One region of the Paenibacillus sonchi genome, then DNA from elsewhere that is predicted to be linked to it. Evidence: riboswitches for the same ligand, from Rfam matches in the RefSeq annotation. Region 1 holds a riboswitch; each other region holds the start of a gene.

Region 1 (6,090 bases):
GTCTCGATTCCCCCCATGCCCTGGCTGCCGCTGATGGTATTGTTCAATACATCCCCCAGGCTGACAGAGTCCCGTATAGAGGTAAAAGATGCCTTTGCCGCTATATATACCGGGTCCAGGGCGTGGATCAATATTCTCCCGGGGGAGCTGGCAAAGTTAGCCCCTGCACCCAGCAGGGCTTCGAAATGCGACTGGCAGGCTCCCGCCACAATCGTCAGCGTGTCAAAATTGCGCTCATATTCCCTTGCAACCTGAACCGCAGTGACAAAGTTCTGCGAATTTTTATAGCTGTTCAGGCTGTAAAGATCGTAAGTATGCTGCTGCTTAAGCACTCCGTCATGTCCGGTAATCACCACAATATCCGGACGCACACGCGGCAGCAGCCGGTATAACGTTTCGGCCATCTTCGATTCGTGGACATGATGGCCCTCTGCGGGAATCCGCAGCTGCTCGTATAGACCAAGGCTCTTCTTCAAGTAAAGGGCATCCCCGTCGAGGTGAAGCACTTTTCCCGGTACCTCAAAGTATGCTGCTTCCTTGGGGGACTGGGGCCATACCCCGGTGAGGCTCTCTCCGCTGCGCTGGCTCTGCTCCTGCCGGTCTTTACGCAGTTTGGTCAACGATTCTGTTGCTTTAATCTGCGCCTGCTGCCCCCGCTCCGTAATACGGGTGGGAGGCACCTGAACCAAGTCGTCCAGGGGGGCATCCGCCAACAGGCGGAATTCGGTGCCTTTGATTACGGCCCCGTTCTGCACAATATTCTCCACCCGGAACGTTACATCGCCACCGTAAGATTTACGAACGACCAAGTCTCCTAAATTCATTTCAAACACCACCTCTATCCCATCGTATGGGCAAAGGCCCCGGTTGGTTCTTAATCGGCGGTGATTTGGCTTACACAATCCCGGCAGCAAGGAGCACAGCACTTAACCGGGCGTACTCCTCAAGGCTAAGTGTTTCCCCGCGGCGGCTTGGCTCAATTCCGGCTGCAGCGAGCAGGGACTCCAGCCGCTCCCGCCCCTCCTCCGGAAAGAACCTGGCCTTGAGGTTATTCGCAATCGTCTTGCGCCGCTGGGTGAAGGAAGCCTGCACGACCTCAAAGAAATGTTTTTCATCCGCAACCTCTACCGGCGGACGCTCCCTCACCTTAAGACGGATAACCGCCGACTCCACGTTGGGCTGTGGAATGAATACCGTACGCGGTACGATACAGACCAGTTCAGGTTCGCTGTAGTACTGCACGGCGATGCTGAGACTGCCATATTCCTTGCCGCCCGGGGAGGCTGCCATACGTTCAGCAACCTCCTTCTGGATCATTACAACGATGTTATCCAGGGGCAGCTTCTCTTCCAGCAGCTTCATGAGTATAGGTGTGGTCACATAATAAGGCAAATTGGCCACTACACTGACTCGCTCGACTGCGGCAAAATCCTCGGCAAACAGTTCCCGCAAGTTCACCTTCAGCACATCATCGTTACGGATTTTCACATGCGGATAAGAGGCCAGAACATCCCGCAGAATCGGAATCAGCCTCTGGTCGATCTCCACTGCCGTTACAGCTCCGGCTACAATGGCCAGCCTTTCGGTCAAGGCACCAATACCGGGGCCGATCTCCAATGCACCGGCGGCCTGATCCAGGCCTGCAGCATCCACAATCTTGTCCAGAATATTCTGGTCAATCAGAAAGTTCTGGCCCAGGCTTTTCTTGAATGAGAACCCGTACCGCTGAATAATTTCCTTGGTGCGTGCCGGGGATGAGATATTGTTGTTCCCGCTCATGAGGTAATGCCTCCCTGATCAATTTGCGCGAGAGCAATCGAAAATTCCTCCCGTGTAATGCCAAACATCGCCAGCCGCTTATATAATTGCTTGCCGTTGCAGTAGCCGATCCCGAGCAGATTGCCAAGCGCCATTCTCCGCTCTGCCGCCCGTGGATGCACCATCATCCCCGCAGCCATCAGGTCTTCCATCCCAATCAGGGCCGGGGCCCCCTCAAAGGAGGTGTGCACACGCTCAAGCGCATGGCGGATTGCCTCCGGGGAGGCATTTTCCACTCCTATGTCACCTTTCCGGGTAGCATCCTTTTCGGGAATGAACGCATGTTTGCAGCCCGGCACCTTGGAAGAGACAATCTTCCGGATGCGTTCGCCCGCATGATCAGGATCCGTAAGGATTATAACCCCTCTGCGTTCCATAGCGAGCGCAATCTTGGCGATGACCTTGCGGTCGACTGCCGATCCGCCGGTCTCGATAGTATCGGCTTCTACAGCCCGCTTTATGGCAACGGTGTCGCTTTTGCCTTCCACAACGATTAATTCCTTGATCATTTTTGTACTCCTTACTCTGCAACGCAAAAAGAAGAGGATTCGCTCCCCTTCTTTTTGGCTAAAGAATGTATAAGTGATGAGCGGCAGCTCTGTAATTCCACGCTCAGATTTCTGAGAATTCCTTAAGTGCTACCCTCACTATATCTTATATACCGCTAATTTGCAAAGCAGCCGCCACTTAGTTCAGTTCTGGCTTCACAGGCCCTATCACATAGATCGTGCGTGATTTCCGGCCAAAGTTACGGGCATGGCTCAGTGATTCATAATACACATCCACCTTGTTGCCTTTAATGGCACCGCCGGTATCCTCTGCACGGCGAAACCCAAGTCCCTCAATGTACACCCACCAGCCGATAGGGATTACGCTCGGATCCACAGCAATGGTCCGCCCTTCCGTTACGCGTGTGCCGGAAGCCGTACGGGTACCAATACCCGGCTCTTCCGATGAATAAGCCGTCATGGATACATTTCTGATCATTTTCTTGTACTCAAAATCTACGCCTGCTTTACTGGCAACATTGTTGCTTTTTGCGCTCACTTTGGATGTTTTAGAAGTCGTTGCTGATTTAGAAGTCGCAGTAGTGGCTACAACAGGTTTTGGAAGCGGTTTGGTACCAATGGCAATGATCTTGTCTTTGGTGACCGTCTGCACTTCCTTGCCAACCATACGCATGGATGCCAGCTCGCCATCTTGGTAGATTTTCTCGATGTGCTGGATCATTACGCCCGGCTTGCCCGCTTGTGCAACTCTTACGGTTCCCTTGGTCAGGGAGGGGTCTGCGGTCTTAATGACACGGAAAGGCAAAGCTGTTGTCCGTTGTACCACTTGCTTGTTGATCCGGACAATTTTGACTTCCATGTCTGCAGAAACTGCGGTGCCTAGCGAAGGGTAAATCTTGTCATAGCTTTCCAGGCCAATGCCCAGTTTGTCAATCGCCTGACCGAGTGTATCTTCGGTCGTGTACAACGTTTTGGTGGTCCCGTCCGTAGTGATCTTAATCGCCTGCGTACGGTTGATGACGACACGGTCTCCGTCCTTTATTTCATCACTAAGGCCAATAGATAAAGCATCATGCGGCTGCAGCGAAATTTGTTCCTTTGCCAGCACATCGCTGAGCAGCGCGTCCCGCGTCTCCAGCGTTTGTACCTTCCCGTCTATTACTAAAGTTATTTCTTTAATGCTTCGACCGTGTACGTACAGCAGAATTACCAGCGCGATAATAATTGAGGCCGCGCCTGCAAGCGAAAGTATGCGAGGATTCACTTGCTTCCACCGAAATGCGAAAGACCTGCTGGATGATTGCGAATCATGGGATACTTCTGGTTGGAATACGCCCACTCTCTCCATCCTCCTTACATAGCCCCGTCGTCCAAGTTGTATAACAAAGGTGACTTCATCACTTCTGACGAAACTAGGTTTGAGATTACACAGGATACGCCCGCATTGCTTTAGCGTTTCCTGCTCATGGATCGCCTGCTCGGCATAACTGCTCCAGATACCTGTTATATAACAGTATGCCGGGAACATTCGCATTATTCAAAAACAAAAAAAGCCCGAAAGAGTTCACAGAGGACTCTTTCGTGGCTCTCCGGTGTCAGAATACGCGGGAATGTTTATGCACGAGGTTTCCTCTCTTACTTACGCTTACGGGGTTAGCTGTCGGGTTCGGGCATAAGAGAGACGCCCTATCTCAGGTCACCCGCTCACGGCGGTTGCCCTCAAATTCACCCCAAAGACCACGTAAAGAAATCAAATAACGTCTGCGGCATTTCTGTGTTGTACTCATGTACGGACATGCGGCAGAGCATTATTGGTTCCCCCGTTCTCCATACGGAGACTCAGCGAGACGATCCATGAATTTGGTGACTGTCACAATAACAACAGCTCACTTCACTGAAAAGATGATATCCTGTTTTGATGCATGTTGTAAAGGAGCATTCAACCACGTTTACGCAAAAAAATGATTAAAATATTGTAATAATCAGCTGTTTCTATGTTAAAAAAGTTTAATATATCGGCTATACTTCTTTTTTCACCGCTTTTACTCCCGTTTTCAGACAATCCCAAATCGTTCCAGGGCGTTCGCATACGTAATTTCAGCTAATTCCTGTAAATCAATCCCTTTTATTTCCGCAGCAGCCTCAGCCACAAGCTTCACATAGGCACTCTCATTTCGCTTCCCCCGGAAGGGGTGCGGCGTCAGATATGGAGAGTCCGTTTCGATCAAAAGCCGGTCCATTGGAGTCTGGGCCAGCACCTCTTTTGGCACCCTCGCATTCTTAAAAGTTACAGGTCCCCCGAAGGACAAATGAAAGCCTAAATCAAGGCACATTTTGGCCGTTTCCCAGCTCCCGGAGAAGGAATGCATAACCCCGCCGATTTCATTCGCCTTCTCTTCGCGCAAGATCCGCACTACATCCTCGTGGGCATCCCGGTTATGAATACAGATAGGCATTTTTAGTTCACGGGCCAAACCGATCTGTTTGCGGAATACCTCGTGCTGTACCTCTTTTGGGGAAGTATCCCAATAATAATCCAGTCCGATTTCTCCAATGGCCACCACCTTTTTATGGCTGCACAGGGAAGCGATCCAGTCCATATCCCCCTCTTTCATGTCAATAGCGTCTACGGGATGCCAGCCGACAGCTGCATAAATATAATCATACGTCTCCGCCAATTTCATTGTCGTTGGAATCGTTTCCCGGTTAAATCCAATGTTAATCATCTTGCTGACTCCAGCCTCTAACGCGCGGGCAATGACCTCCGCACGATCCTCGTCGAATTGTGGGGCATCCAGATGAGTATGTGTGTCGAACAAGCGCATGCAACAACATCCTTTCAGGCTTAATTTCTATGATGAATTCCAGAAATTTTTGTATTATTTTGCAAAGATCCCGCCAATGGAAACAGGCAGCCGGGTAAGTGCCTTCTGCAGCTTATCCTGCGGAAAGTACAGGTGGTATCTGCCGCGGTGGATACCGCTGATCGAACGCACAATATCAGATACCTCAGAGATTTCGCGCAGCTTGTCATGGCGGTCAAGCAGCAAAATCTGCTTGCTGTCAAAGCCCTCTCCCGGACGGAACACATCGTAGGGCAGATCTGTCGGATAATCGATTTCCAGGTCGTAATCCGGATGCAGTCCGGCACCGGCAAAACTGCGGCGGATTTCGTCAATGGTCTCTGAATCGAGATGATCCATCTCCACATATTTATACAGTTTACGATGAATAAAACGGCTGCACAAGTTAGTCAGTATTTCATCGTCTTCCAGCGTCCACTGCATGAAGGCCGTTTGGACCAGGGCCTCGTCCAGGAGTAAATATTGTTCTACATTGATCTCTCCGCCGAACAAATCGCTGAGCGGGTTGATCATAAAACGGAATGAGTAGCCTTCCTGGAAAAGCTCTTTCGCCCTCCGGAAAATCTGCCTTAAAATAATTTCCGAGCTGCGTGTAACCGGATGGAAATAAACCTGCCAATACATCTGGTAACGTGACATTAAGTAATCCTCAATGGCATGCATACCCGATTCTTTTACGACAACACGGCCATTATAGGGCCGCAGCATTCGCAAAATACGGTCAATATCGATGGTCCCATAATTCACCCCGGTATAATACGCATCCCGCAGCAAATAATCCATCCGATCCGCATCCAGAGGGCCTGACACCAGGTTGACAACAATCTCATGTTCATACGTTTTGGCAATCACAGATGCAACCTTTTGCGGGAAATCCTCGCCTACTTCGCGTAAAATCG
Region 2 (6,090 bases), 3.1 Mb from region 1:
TGTAATCGGAATTCTGACGTTTATCGGGACTACGGCATTAGCCAGATATATTGAAAGAGACACGGTTATGGAGCATGGAGGTGATAAGCTTGATCGGTGAGCTGCTAATTGTGATACTGGTATTGCTGGGCGCATTGTTTTGCGGGCTTGGCGCGTTTGGACTGGTCCGGCTGCCGGATGTCTATTTACGTTCCCATGCCGCCACCAAAAGTGCTACACTGGGTGTATTGTGTGTGCTGACAGGAGCCTTTCTGTTTTTTTACTTCTATATAGACATAGTCAGCATCAAGCTGCTGCTCGCGATTGTATTCGTCTTCATCACTTCTCCGGTTGCAGGGCATCTGAATGGCCGGTCGGCTTACCGCTCGGGTGTGCCATTATGGAAGGGCAGCGTGCAGGATGATCTGAAGCCGGTGCTGGAAAAGAATGAGACGAAGGAGAATGATTCACAGTATAAATAATAGTAAACTAAAGAATATTGTCTTTTTCGCTGAATTCTGTAAAAGAAGCGGGGGAACCACCGCGTGTGCAGTTTTGCAACTGGCATGCCAAGGGGTGAATCTCGAACATTCGAGTAGGGCTACTCTTCAGGCCCGAATCCGTCAGCTAACCCCGTAAGCGTAGAAGAGAGGAGACGAATGGATTGCCGCAAATTCAACTAAATGGAACTACTATCTACTACGAAACCTATGGTACAGGGGTGCCGGTTGTTTTTATTCATGATCACCTGACCTCGCATCATCTGTTTGAGCCGCAAATTGAGTATTTTCGTGACCGTGTTCAAGTGATTGTTCTGGATCTGAGAGGGAACGGGTTGTCCGGAAAAATGGATGTCGAGGTTCACCGCATTCTGGATACCCAGTGTGAGGATCTGAAGGAGCTGCTCCGCCGTCTGAGGCTGCTGAGCGTGATTCTCGTCGCAAGCTCCGGCGGGGGTGTGCTGGCCCAGAAATTCGCTGTGCAGAACCCGGAGCTGGTACGTGCGCTGGTGCTGGTGGACAACTGTTCGAACGGACATGATTCCACGTTAAATAACCGGTTATGGGGAATTGTCGAGAGATGCTCATGGATATCGTATTATTTGCCGCCTGAGCTGCTTCTGCGCTCCCTGAGAATCGCCTATAACAAATGGCTGCCCGCTTATCATATCCTCCGGAATGAGCTGCTGCATAAACGGCCAACCGAAGGGATCAAACAGCGGATTGCCCTGCGCCAGATTGATATTCTTGCCTATGCGGCCAAGCTGCAGGTTCCTGTGCTGTGTGTAACCGGAAGCCAGAATGAGTGGAGGCTGGCGCAGGCGAGCAAGAACGCCTCCATGCTGCCTTCGGCGCAGCTGGTGGTGCTGGATGATGCCATGTACCCCAGCCATCTGTGCCAGCCGCAGCTTTTTAACCGCCTGCTGTTAAATTTCCTGATCGACCAGCATGCCATTCATCAGCGGGGCGACGGGCTGGAGGGCGGATGATACCGCCCTGCTGAGCCATCAGTCAGAAAGGGCAGCTTGCAGCAATAGATCCTCGGAAGCCGAAAACATGCCTGTTGCCTGCACAGGTCTGTTCCAGTGCTCCTCTTTGCCGGGCAAATCATCGAACCACCGGACAGTCCAGAATCATGAACTTGCCGTATTCCCCGTCTCTGGATTGGTGATACTTGAGATACGCCTTGCCTTGATCAATCGCCAGAATCTCTATTTTTCCGGAGGAATGGCTCATGGCCAGCCGCACTCTTTTGCCCAGACCGGAGGTTCGTGATTTGGCTTGCTCAACAATGCGATAGACACGTTCAAGGGGGAGAACAAACTCCCGGTTGCCGGCGACTGGCCGGTTAACGAAGAAATAATAGGGAGTGACTCCGGCCCAGGATAGACGGAGCAGTTCTCCGAGAACTTCCGGGTCATCATTGATTCCTTTCAGGACAGGGGTTTGATTGACGACAATGGCACCGGCATGGTGAAGGGCTTGAAATGCTTTGCGGGCTTCGGCTGTGATTTCATGGGGATGATTAATATGCGCCATTACATAGATCCGGTGTTCTTCAGTCGAGTAAGTCCGAATGATATTCAGGAAATCCTCATCCTCATAAATGCGCATGGGATTGAAGACGGGGATTTTGGAGCCGAGACGGATAATCTTGACATGCTCAGATCTGACAGCTTAGCAATCTTGCTGATATCCGTTATGTACTTTACCTTTTGCATGTACATCTCTCCCTAGTCTTATTTAGTGATAAGAAGGGGGAATCGTGTCAAAAGCCAAACTGCAGCCAGCAGGGTCTGAAAAGCACAAAAAGAGACCCTTAACAAGGGTCTCTGGTTATGTGAAATAACTAAAAAAGCAGACCCGTCCACTACTGACGAGGTTAGCTGACGGACTCGGGTAAGATGGTACCCTAACATTCTGATGCTTAATGATTCGCCCCAATTGACTGGTTCCCCCGCTTTCCAGCTGAAAATGCTGGGAATTAAGCGCTGTTAGAGTATACTCTATAAAGTTTGTTAAAGTCAAAATTCAATAGCTGAGGTGACAAATGAATCATTTCGATGAAATCTTCATTCAGGTTCTAATCCTGCTTGCTGTATCCATGGGCGTTATAGCGGTTGCCAAAAAGCTTAACCAGCCATATTCCATTGCACTGGTAGTGGTTGGACTGCTGCTGGGTTTTGTGCATATTCCCGTCTTGGAGGAGGCGGAGGTTTTTATCACACAGTCGCATGTGTTTCAAGCAATTATCATTTCTTTATTCCTGCCGATCCTTTTGGGTGACGCCACACTGAAGCTGCCCTTTTCGCATTTGAAAGAACAGAGCAAACCGGTGCTTGCTTTGGCTTTTGGCGGAACGCTGCTGTCATTTCTGATTATCGGTCTTGCGGTATATTTCGGCTTGGGACTGCCCTTGATTGTATCCTTTACATTTGCGGCGCTGATGAGCGCAACAGACCCGATAAGCGTCATATCCATCTTCAAATCTCTCGGTGTGCCCAAAAATGTGGTAACCATCATTGAAGGGGAGTCTCTTTTCAATGACGGTATTGCTGTTGTACTGTTCCAGATTTCCTCTGTGTACCTGCTCTCATACATGGAAATGGGATGGGCGGGAATCGGCAGCGGTATTCTGCTGTTTCTGAAGTTTGCGCTCGGGGGCATCCTGGTTGGTGCCATTATGGGTTATTTGTTCTCACAGCTGATCCGCCTGTATGATGATTTTCCGCTGGAGATTGGTTTTTCCATGCTGCTGTTTTTTGGGAGCTACTTCATTTCAGAGCACTTCCATGTCTCCGGAGTTATAGCGGTTGCCGTTAGCGGGTTGATCTTCGGCAATTATGGAGCACGGATCGGCATGTCCGAAACTACGAAGACGAACATTAATTCCTTTTGGGATGTGATCACCCTCGTGGCGAATTCCTTGATCTTCCTGATGATTGGGCTGGAAATTAAAAATATTGATTTCTCGGACAAATGGTGGCTGATGCTGGCTGCGATTGTTATCGTATTACTTGGCAGAACCATCGCACTCTACTCAAGTCTTGCGTTCTTGAAGAATTTCCCCGGCTCCTGGAAGGCAGTGCTGAATTGGGGCGGATTGAAGGGAAGCCTGTCGATTGCGCTCGCCTTAAGTCTGCCCATGTCTTTTGAAGGGAGGCAGGACATCTTGGTGCTGACGTTCAGCGTGGTCCTGTTCTCACTTCTGGTGCAAGGCTTGTCGATCAAGCCGCTGGTGAAGAAGCTTGGGTTAAGTCAGGATTCCCGGTCAACGCCATAATCTTGCTTGATCAGCCCCCCAATTCCCCCTTGTCCTGTGTGCGGATGCCAACCGCAGAATAAGGGGGTTTTTGTGCCTTGCAGGCATAAAAAGGCGTGTTCTGAAAAAAATTCGCCCGAATTTTGGCGGGCCGCAAAGCAGGCGGATTCATTCACTTCCTGCGCACTGCTGGCTGAAGCCTTGCAAGTCCAGAGGTATTAAGGGTTTCAGGCGTTTTCAGCCCTGCCCAAACTCCGCTTATGATAGCGCTCACAAAATAAGCTGGAATGGGCTTGTTCTGTTCTGTTTGCAAACGCAATCAGGCTGTGTTATCTTATCTGCCGCTCTTGACGCGCTTAGAAAGCCTTTGTTTTGGTTTTTACAAGCAGACGCCAACAGCAAGTCAATTTCACAGCGCTGAGCTTGACTGGGTCTGGAGACAGACTGTCTGGTCTCGGCGATCACTTCAGCCCTCTTTTTTGACCATTATTCAGACCCGGATGCTTTGCAGCTTCAGGATTCGATCCGAAATATGGGACTCAGCGAAGTCCTGTCCTCCCAGTTACAAATTCCTGCCGATCATCCGCTTCACGAACGTATCGTTCAGGAATATCAAAAGCTCTGCATGAGCTATCCTCACATGGCCAGCAACGGTTTTGAATCACTGATCCACAGCATTGGCGGAGCAGCCTTCTTGAAGCATTGAAATTTATAAATTCATTCTAAAAAAACGGAAGTCCGGAACTTCATGTGATGTTTTTGGGCTTCCGTTTTTTTGGTGCGCATATATAATTAGCAGTGTGTTTTTATTTCTGAAAATAGGTTGATAACCTATGTACTTTGTGATTTAATGCAGTAGGGGATTGATAACACGAGCGGGGCAGTCCATCATTTTTTTGAAAGGAAATGAATTGTTTCATGAAGAAATCATTGAATAGCATTTTAAACCGGCCGATTCTATTATTCACCTTCGTGCTGCTGCTCAAAAGCGCCGTGGCCTGGTTTGTCGTGTTCAGCGACGGTCCGAACTGGAGTATGGTCTTCACCGAAATTCCCTTTTTCATCATTGTATTCAGTCTGATTGAATGGCTGTCCTCCAAACGGAAGATTCTGTACTACATGATTGCGAATTTGTTCATCACGGTGATTTATTTTGCCGTCCTGATGTATTACAAATATTATGGTGTGATTGCGACCTATCATGCACTGCAGCAAGCGGATAAGGTTACTAAGGTCGGAGAGAGCACCTATTCCCTGATTACGCCGTATTATCTGTTTATTTTTGTGGATATCGTCTTCTTCCTGTTTTTTATGTTCCGGCCTAAATATATTGCCAAATGGAAGGAGAGAGGCACATACCGCATCAGCCGCCCAGTCCTGCTTACCGTGGCCGCCGTTTCGCTCGCGCTGTGCTTCTTCAATATCTGGCCTAACCATGCGAGCATGAACGAGATAAAAAAAGCGGAGAGCATGGGGATTCTGAACTATGAAGTTTACACGCTGTTCGCGGACAGCACGGAGAACGAAGAGCTTATAGACAGCAAGGAGATTACCCAGCAGGCCGTGGATACGGTTAAAGGGGTTCAACCCCCGCAGCAGCCGCAGTACGCCGGGGCTGACAAGGGCAAAAACCTGATTATCGTGCAGATGGAATCGTTCCAGAACTTTCTGATCGGACTGACCATTGACGGGCAGGAGATCACACCGAACATCAACAAGCTGGCGCACAGCAATACGTACTTCAATAATTTTTACACCAATGCGGGCCAGGGGACGACCTCGGATGCCGAGTTCGTGGTGAACTCCTCATTCTATGTGCCCAAGAATGAACCGGCAACGTCATCGCCTTATATGAACAAATCCGTGCCCAGCCTGCCGAAGCTGCTGAGTGCGAACGGTTATTTTACAGCTACTTTTCACACCAACAGTGTGGAATTCTGGAACCGCAAGGCTCTGTACCAGGCGATAGGCTTTGACAAGTATTATGACCAGAGCTTCTATGGCGATGATGATCATATCGCATTCGGATCTTCGGATGAGGTGCTGTTCGCCAAAACGGTTCCGGAGCTGGCCGCACTTGATGCCAAGGATCAGCCGTTCTATGCGATGGTCATTTCCATGAGCGCCCACCATCCGTTCCGCATTCCCGAGGAGAAGTTCAAGATGAAGCTGCCGGAGCGCTTAGAAGGTACGCTGCTGGGGGACTATATTCAAGCCCAGAATTATGCCGACTATGCGATGGGGCAGTTTCTGAAGGACCTGAAGACCAGCGGACTGTGGGATGACAGCCTGATTGTGTTTTACGGAGATCATCAAGGCGTGCCGATGTACACCCTGGGTGAGGATGAG
Region 3 (6,090 bases), 920 kb from region 1:
GTAAGCGCAGCTTGCGTGAACTGTTTGTACGCCTCGGCTTTCTTCTCCAGCGCTCCCGCTTCCGCCGCTCCAGCCAATTGTACAATTTCCGCGTTGGCTCTCCCCTTCGCCAGCTCGGCTTCTGCTGTGGCCAGCCCCCGCTTGGTCGTCGTGGCCGCCTCTGCCTCCGCTTCAAGAATTTGCCGCTGCTTGGCCGCTTCCGCTCTCATAATCGTAGCCTGGTTCTCCGCCTGGGCCGGCTTGATCACCGTTGCCTCCAGCTCCTTCTGTCTCAGCTCCACTTCAATTTCCCGGACAGTCCGGTTAGCCTCCGCTTCCATCTGCGTGATCTTGACCTGCTCGGTAACCAGCGACTGCTTGATTTTGTTCTGCTGCAATTCGTACGCAAGATCCGCCTGGGCTTTCTTCACTTCTGTCTCCAGCTTAAAGTCCGCCTGCTTAATGTTCAATTCCTTCTCGAACTGAGATTCCTTGGCGCGGGCGGCGGTTCCCGCTTCGATGGTGGCCTGATGCGCATTGGCTTTGGCAATCGAGGATTCCTTCTCCGCCTCAGCTTGCTTGATCTGGATATCGCGTTCCGCTTCTGCCTTGGCGATGCTGGCATCGCGGCGGATGCGCTCAATTTCCGGAACCCCCATGTTGTCGATATACCCTTTGTCATCCGTAATTTTCTTAATGGTGAAGCTGACTACCTCAAGCCCCATCTTGTCGAGGTCTTCCGAGCAGGTCTCCCGCATCTTGCTGTTGATTTCGTCAGGAGTTTTTAGAATGGATTCCACTGTCAATTGTCCGATCAAGCCGCGCAAATGGCCTTCCACCGAATGCAGGATAATCGTCTCGCGGTCCTCTTCCGGCCGGTCGATAAACTGCTCACTGGCCGTCAGAATAGCGGTTGGATCGCTTTTTATCTTAATCTGGGCCACCGCCTCCAGGTTGAGCTTGATGCCCTGCTGGGAGAACATCGCCTGCGCCGGGATGACATCGAAGCTCATCAGCATCATGGAGATGGTCTTATTGTTCTGGAAGCCGGGGATGACGAACGTCCCGCCGCCCTGAACCACTCTTTTTCCGCCGAGGCCGTAGACTATCATCGCCTGATTGGGCGGAACTTTTTTATAAGCGTTCACGATACTGAACAAAGCCAGGAGAATAACAACAACAATTCCCGAGATTAAATAGAGCATAACCATCCGGTTCGACACTCCCCGTTATTTATAATTGTCCGCTTTCCCTCTCGAAGAGGGTTACAGACGCCATTCCTTTTTCCACCTTTAAAATAATCACCCTGTCGCCCTTGGCGAGCTGCTGCCCGGGCTCTGCCCGCACACCAATGGAGCGCATCGTTCCGTGCAGCACATATTTCATTTCTCCAACTGCTCCATCCGCTGCAGGAATGCTGATATACCCGAGCTGCCCCGCCTGCTCATAATCCAATTCATTCATGCTGTTATCGTACCGGGTCATCACCCGGGCCAGCACCGCATACATCAGACAGCCGACCAGCAAGGCAACCACGGTGCCGATCAGCAACACGGCAAGCATATTTATTCCGCTGAACCGGGTAAGCACATAACCAGTGCCGCCCCAGACCGTGACAAACACCATCAGAGGGAGTATAGGCACAAAGCCCGGACCACCAGCATCGCCGCCTCCCGCATGCAGATGGCCCGCCAGGCCATGCCCATGAAATCCGCCGCTGAGGAGGAGCAATAGTCCCACCCAGAAGCACACGATAAATACAGTAACGATAACTATCCCTCCTTTTAAGCAGTTTAGATCGTATCAAAATACTCTAAATATCGTTGTTATACGATTTTTAGTTTCTCATGCAGATCGCCTGCACAGCAAAAAGACCACAGAAGCGGCAGGGCTCTCCGTGGTCGGTTAATCGATCATGGCGCTCATCCTCTCTCTTCGAGGCTTACGGGGTTAGCTGACGGATTCGGGCAGCGAGATTGCCCTACCCTGCAAGAAGCGGCTTGTCAGCACGCTGCAAGGATTCACCCCAGGTGAGCGGAAGCTATCCCAGCAAAAGCCGCATTCACCATTGGTTCCCCCGTTCCCAGTACCGGAATTCAGCCATTTGAGAACAGTTATATTTCATTCGGTTGCTGATTTGAATCTTACGCCTGTAGCCGTTTAATGTAAAACGTTTCCTGTGACAAAAGAAGCCAAAAATGCCACCACTTCACGAATGAAGGCGCATTCTTGGGTTTCGCTCTTAAGCGGCCGGTGATTTACTCTATTTTGCTCCATTTCTCGAAAGCAGTGAGGCACCTCAACACTTCTCTATAGCCGAGCCCCACGCACAAGCGAACGGCGGCCCGCCCAGATGTACGCAGCAGAGGTGGCGGCCACAATGAGAATGAACGGGATCACATCCAGCCGGGGCGACAAAGCGGTTCCTCTTGGGTACATTGCGTAATAGGCCGTTGTGGAGGGGAACCAGGCACCGATCGAAGCATGGAGCCCGGTAAGCACAATATTGGCTATCACAATCGAAGCCGATAAAATCAGAGAGGACACAAACGACTTCAAGCGCATGGACACCCATAACTGCAGCGCCGCAAACGGCAGGATAGCCAGCCAGCCCCCAACCGTACCGGTGATCAATTCGGTAACATCCAAATCATTCCCCAAGTGAAGCAGTTCTCCCGCGAGCAGATAAGAGCCGGCAAAAAGCAGTTGAATTAAACCCAACAGCAGCATCAGCGTCCCCAATTTGGCATAATAGACACGGGAACGGGGAATGGGCAGGCAAAACAGCTGTTTCCAGCCCCCGTTAATATGCTCATAACGGCAGATAAAAGAAGCCAGCACCCCGGCATAAAGCGGATATAAAAACAAGCCGTGAAAGCTGGCCATATGCAGATAGAAGGTTTTCCAGCCGCGCACATAGAAACCGGCAAAATTCTCTGAATCTAAACTATTGATTCCGAGCATCACCGTTCCAACCGCACCGATAAGGAACAGGATGAAGATGACGGGATACTGCAGCTTCATTCGTTCGGCTTTCATCAAAAATTCCATAATCACACCTCTGTTAATCAGAATTGTTTGTTTTTGAAATGCAGGGTCCCGGCGGCCAGCAGCATCGCTCCCAGGCCTGCGCTAATGCCAATCCACCTCCCGGGATGCGCCATGAACGGACTGGACAGGGTCGGATAGGCCCATGGCCACACCCAGGTCCACAATGCTGCACTGCTGTCCCGCGCGATGAACAGGCCGGACACAGCGCCCAATAAGCCAATGGACATCGGAATGGCCTGGTTCGAGAATTGGACCGACAGCCACATCTGCAGCCCCAGCACCGCTGCTGAGGCGAGAAAGCTGTACACGATTTGCCTGATCAGGAACTGGAACGGCAGCGGTTCGGAGGTGTAGCAGATCCAGAGCAGAAGCAGGCCGGCAATAATCAGCAAGGCAGTACAGAGCAGCAGGACAAGAACCCACAACGCCTTGGCCCAATAAAGAGCAGCACGGGATATGGGCAGGGTCAACAGCTGCTTCCAGCTGTTGGATTCGTGTTCCACACCGGCAATCATGCCAGCGAGCAACGCGGTGTTCAGCAGCATCACGAAACCCAGAAACATATACATCACATTAAACACGCCGTATACCCCTGCCGGACCTTTGAAATAGAGGTACCATTCCAGCGCCATAAATGCGATGAACAGCCCGGAGCTGATAACCGGCAGCCAGCAGGCTGCCGGTTTGAGCCGCATGCCTTCGGCCCGCAGGACCCGCCACATCATAAGCTTACTCCCTTTCCGGTCAGCTCCATGAACAGCTCTTCCAGCGATTTGCTGTGTTCCCGTGCATTCATAATCCCGTATGGGCCCAGCAGCTTGAACAATTCTGCCTGCGGCATACTGGCATTCTCTGCCGCAACCGACAGCATATTGCCTTTCCGCTCCACGATGAATCCTTGCAGCAATAGCGTACGCAGTGCTTCCTCCGGGCGCTCCACGGCAAATTCCAGCACTTTGCCCCTCCGCCGCTCCAGCAATTCCAATGCCCCCTGATAGACGAGCCGGCCGCTGCTGATAATCCCGATCTCATCTGCAATCGTATCCACCTCGCTCAGCAGATGGCTGGACAGCAGGATCGTCATCCCCTGATCATGGGCCAGCGACAGCATCAGATGCCGTATTTCCTGGATGCCCGCGGGGTCCAGGCCGTTGGTCGGCTCATCCAGGATCAGCAGCTGCGGCCCCCGCAGCAGGGCTGCTGCGATGCCCAGCCGCTGCTTCATGCCAAGGGAATATCCGCTCACTTTGCGGTTCGCGCTTGACGTCAGCCGCACAATTTCCAATACCTCACCGATGCGCCGGTCAGGCAGCTTCAGCAGTGTGCTCAATATTTTCAAATTTTTGTACCCGGTCAGATGCCCGTAATAGGACGGGTTCTCTACCAGAGAGCCTACCTTGCGCAAAATGTCCAGACTGTTCTCCGGCATCTCTTGTCCAAACATGCGGATCGTCCCGGCATCTGCGCGGAGCAATCCCAGCAGCATTTTAATCGTTGTAGTCTTTCCCGCACCGTTCGGCCCCAGAAAACCGTAGATCTTTCCCTTGGGAACCTCCAGGTTCACTTCATTAACCGACACCAGTTCGCCGAAGCGGCGGGTCAGCCCTTTGGTCTCCACTATAAGTTGCGGCATCTCCTGTCACCTCATATCTTTAATATGGAGACTATAATAGCCGCTGGAAGTAGCAGCGGGGTAAAGAAAAGTAAAAATCAAGTAAAATTCCCCCACACAATAATTTCCAATATAATAAAAAACAGGCCAACACCCCAAAGATGGGTCCGGCCTGCTTTCAAAACAGAAAAAAAGGGTGATACGTGTTCCTTGCTGCAGTTTGCTATGTACCGTCATTGTGCCGCCATGCCGTGTTACAAAATCTTTTGCCAGCACCATGCCCAGGCCGGAGCCCGCCAATCTGGCCCGTGCCGACAACACATCGTCTTCAGCAGCATTCAGCCGCTCCAGCGTCTCCGCATCGATTCCCGTCCCATTGTCGCGGATCTCAACCGTCAGTCCGTGCTGATCCCAGTATACTTCAGCTTCAATATGGCATCCCGCGGGATTGTGAATCACCGCATTCCACAGCAGGTTGTGCAGCGCCCGCCGAATCATGCGTTGGTCGATATCCAGGCATTTCTCCCCGGCTGTATTGAAGGCGAAGGTATGCTGTGCAGCCAGCGGATGATCGGCGACATCGGTAACAATCTGCCGGATAAACCTTGCCATCTCCGTAGACTCCCGTGAGAGCGGGGCCTCGCTGCCGTCCAGCTGGTAGGAAGCATTCATATCTTCAATCAGCTGCTCAACCTGGATCGTCTTTTGTTCCATTAAGGAGCCGAACTGGATGATTTCCGCAGTGGACCACGAATATTGGTCGGCAGCCGCAATCATGGAGCTGTAACCGCGAATATAAGCCAGCGGGGTTTTCAGATCATGCCGCACACCCGCAATCCAGCTTTTGCGCTTCTCATCCAATTCGCGTCTTTCTTTCTCTGTCCGCTGCAGCGCAAGGGTCAACATAGACATCTGCCCGATGATTTCCCTAAAGAGCGTATAAGGCAGCTTGAGCTGATTTCCGGAAAGGGGGCGTCCGCGCCAATTGCTCCGCGAAGGTTCGTCATAGTGGCCTTGCGCCAGCCGCTTCAGCCAGGTCAGCATATAAAAAACCGGCTTCATCAGGCTCCACAGATAAAAGGCAAGGGCAGCCAAGCACACAGCCAGGAAGCTCCAGATTTGAAACTGCATGTACCGAAACCCCTTCAGCCATGGAACCAGATCACGCATAAAAAGAAAAAGAATAAACAGGACGAGCCAGACGGCAACAGCACCTACGAACAGCGCCAGCAGAAAGAGCAGCAGCCGCAGACCAACACGAAGAACCCCTGTCATACTTGTCCGCCCGGCACGGGGTCCGGAATAAATTTGTAGCCTAACCCGCGGAAATTAACAATGTAACGGGGCTGCTTCGGGTCCCGCTCTATTTTGTTCCTGACTTTGGAGATATAAATCACAACCGTTTTTTCATCGCCCAGCTGCATTTGGCCCCAGACCTGTTCATAGAG

What was found. A riboswitch is a leader RNA that binds a small molecule or an ion and turns the genes downstream of it on or off. The one in region 1 is predicted to bind cyclic di-AMP.
Region 2: another riboswitch for cyclic di-AMP. It lies ahead of JI735_RS22180 (KamA family radical SAM protein); the one in region 1 lies ahead of JI735_RS08790 (resuscitation-promoting factor).
Region 3: another riboswitch for cyclic di-AMP. It lies ahead of JI735_RS12875 (NfeD family membrane protein); the one in region 1 lies ahead of JI735_RS08790 (resuscitation-promoting factor).

The regions. Positions count from the first base shown of each region.
Region 1 is NZ_CP068595.1:1,900,124-1,906,213, reverse strand. It holds gene yabG (sporulation peptidase YabG) at 1-824, opposite strand, end outside; gene rsmA (16S rRNA (adenine(1518)-N(6)/adenine(1519)-N(6))-dimethyltransferase RsmA) at 895-1,779, opposite strand; gene rnmV (ribonuclease M5) at 1,776-2,327, opposite strand; gene JI735_RS08790 (resuscitation-promoting factor) at 2,506-3,666, opposite strand; cyclic di-AMP (ydaO/yuaA leader) riboswitch at 3,955-4,182, opposite strand; gene JI735_RS08785 (TatD family hydrolase) at 4,382-5,152, opposite strand; gene JI735_RS08780 (HD domain-containing protein) at 5,207-6,090, opposite strand, start outside.
Region 2 is NZ_CP068595.1:4,996,933-5,003,022, forward strand. It holds gene JI735_RS22165 (Na(+)/H(+) antiporter subunit F1) at 1-100, shown strand, start outside; gene mnhG (monovalent cation/H(+) antiporter subunit G) at 84-461, shown strand; cyclic di-AMP (ydaO/yuaA leader) riboswitch at 479-636, shown strand; gene JI735_RS22175 (alpha/beta fold hydrolase) at 644-1,468, shown strand; partial or broken gene JI735_RS22180 (KamA family radical SAM protein) at 1,487-2,144, opposite strand; cyclic di-AMP (ydaO/yuaA leader) riboswitch at 2,336-2,480, opposite strand; gene JI735_RS22185 (cation:proton antiporter) at 2,530-3,762, shown strand; gene JI735_RS22190 (hypothetical protein) at 4,274-4,447, shown strand; gene JI735_RS22195 (LTA synthase family protein) at 4,660-6,090, shown strand, end outside.
Region 3 is NZ_CP068595.1:2,816,921-2,823,010, reverse strand. It holds gene JI735_RS12880 (flotillin family protein) at 1-1,184, opposite strand, end outside; gene JI735_RS12875 (NfeD family membrane protein) at 1,213-1,719, opposite strand; cyclic di-AMP (ydaO/yuaA leader) riboswitch at 1,904-2,091, opposite strand; gene JI735_RS12870 (ABC transporter permease) at 2,290-3,030, opposite strand; gene JI735_RS12865 (ABC transporter permease) at 3,048-3,755, opposite strand; gene JI735_RS12860 (ABC transporter ATP-binding protein) at 3,752-4,663, opposite strand; gene JI735_RS12855 (sensor histidine kinase) at 4,670-5,917, opposite strand; gene JI735_RS12850 (response regulator transcription factor) at 5,914-6,090, opposite strand, start outside.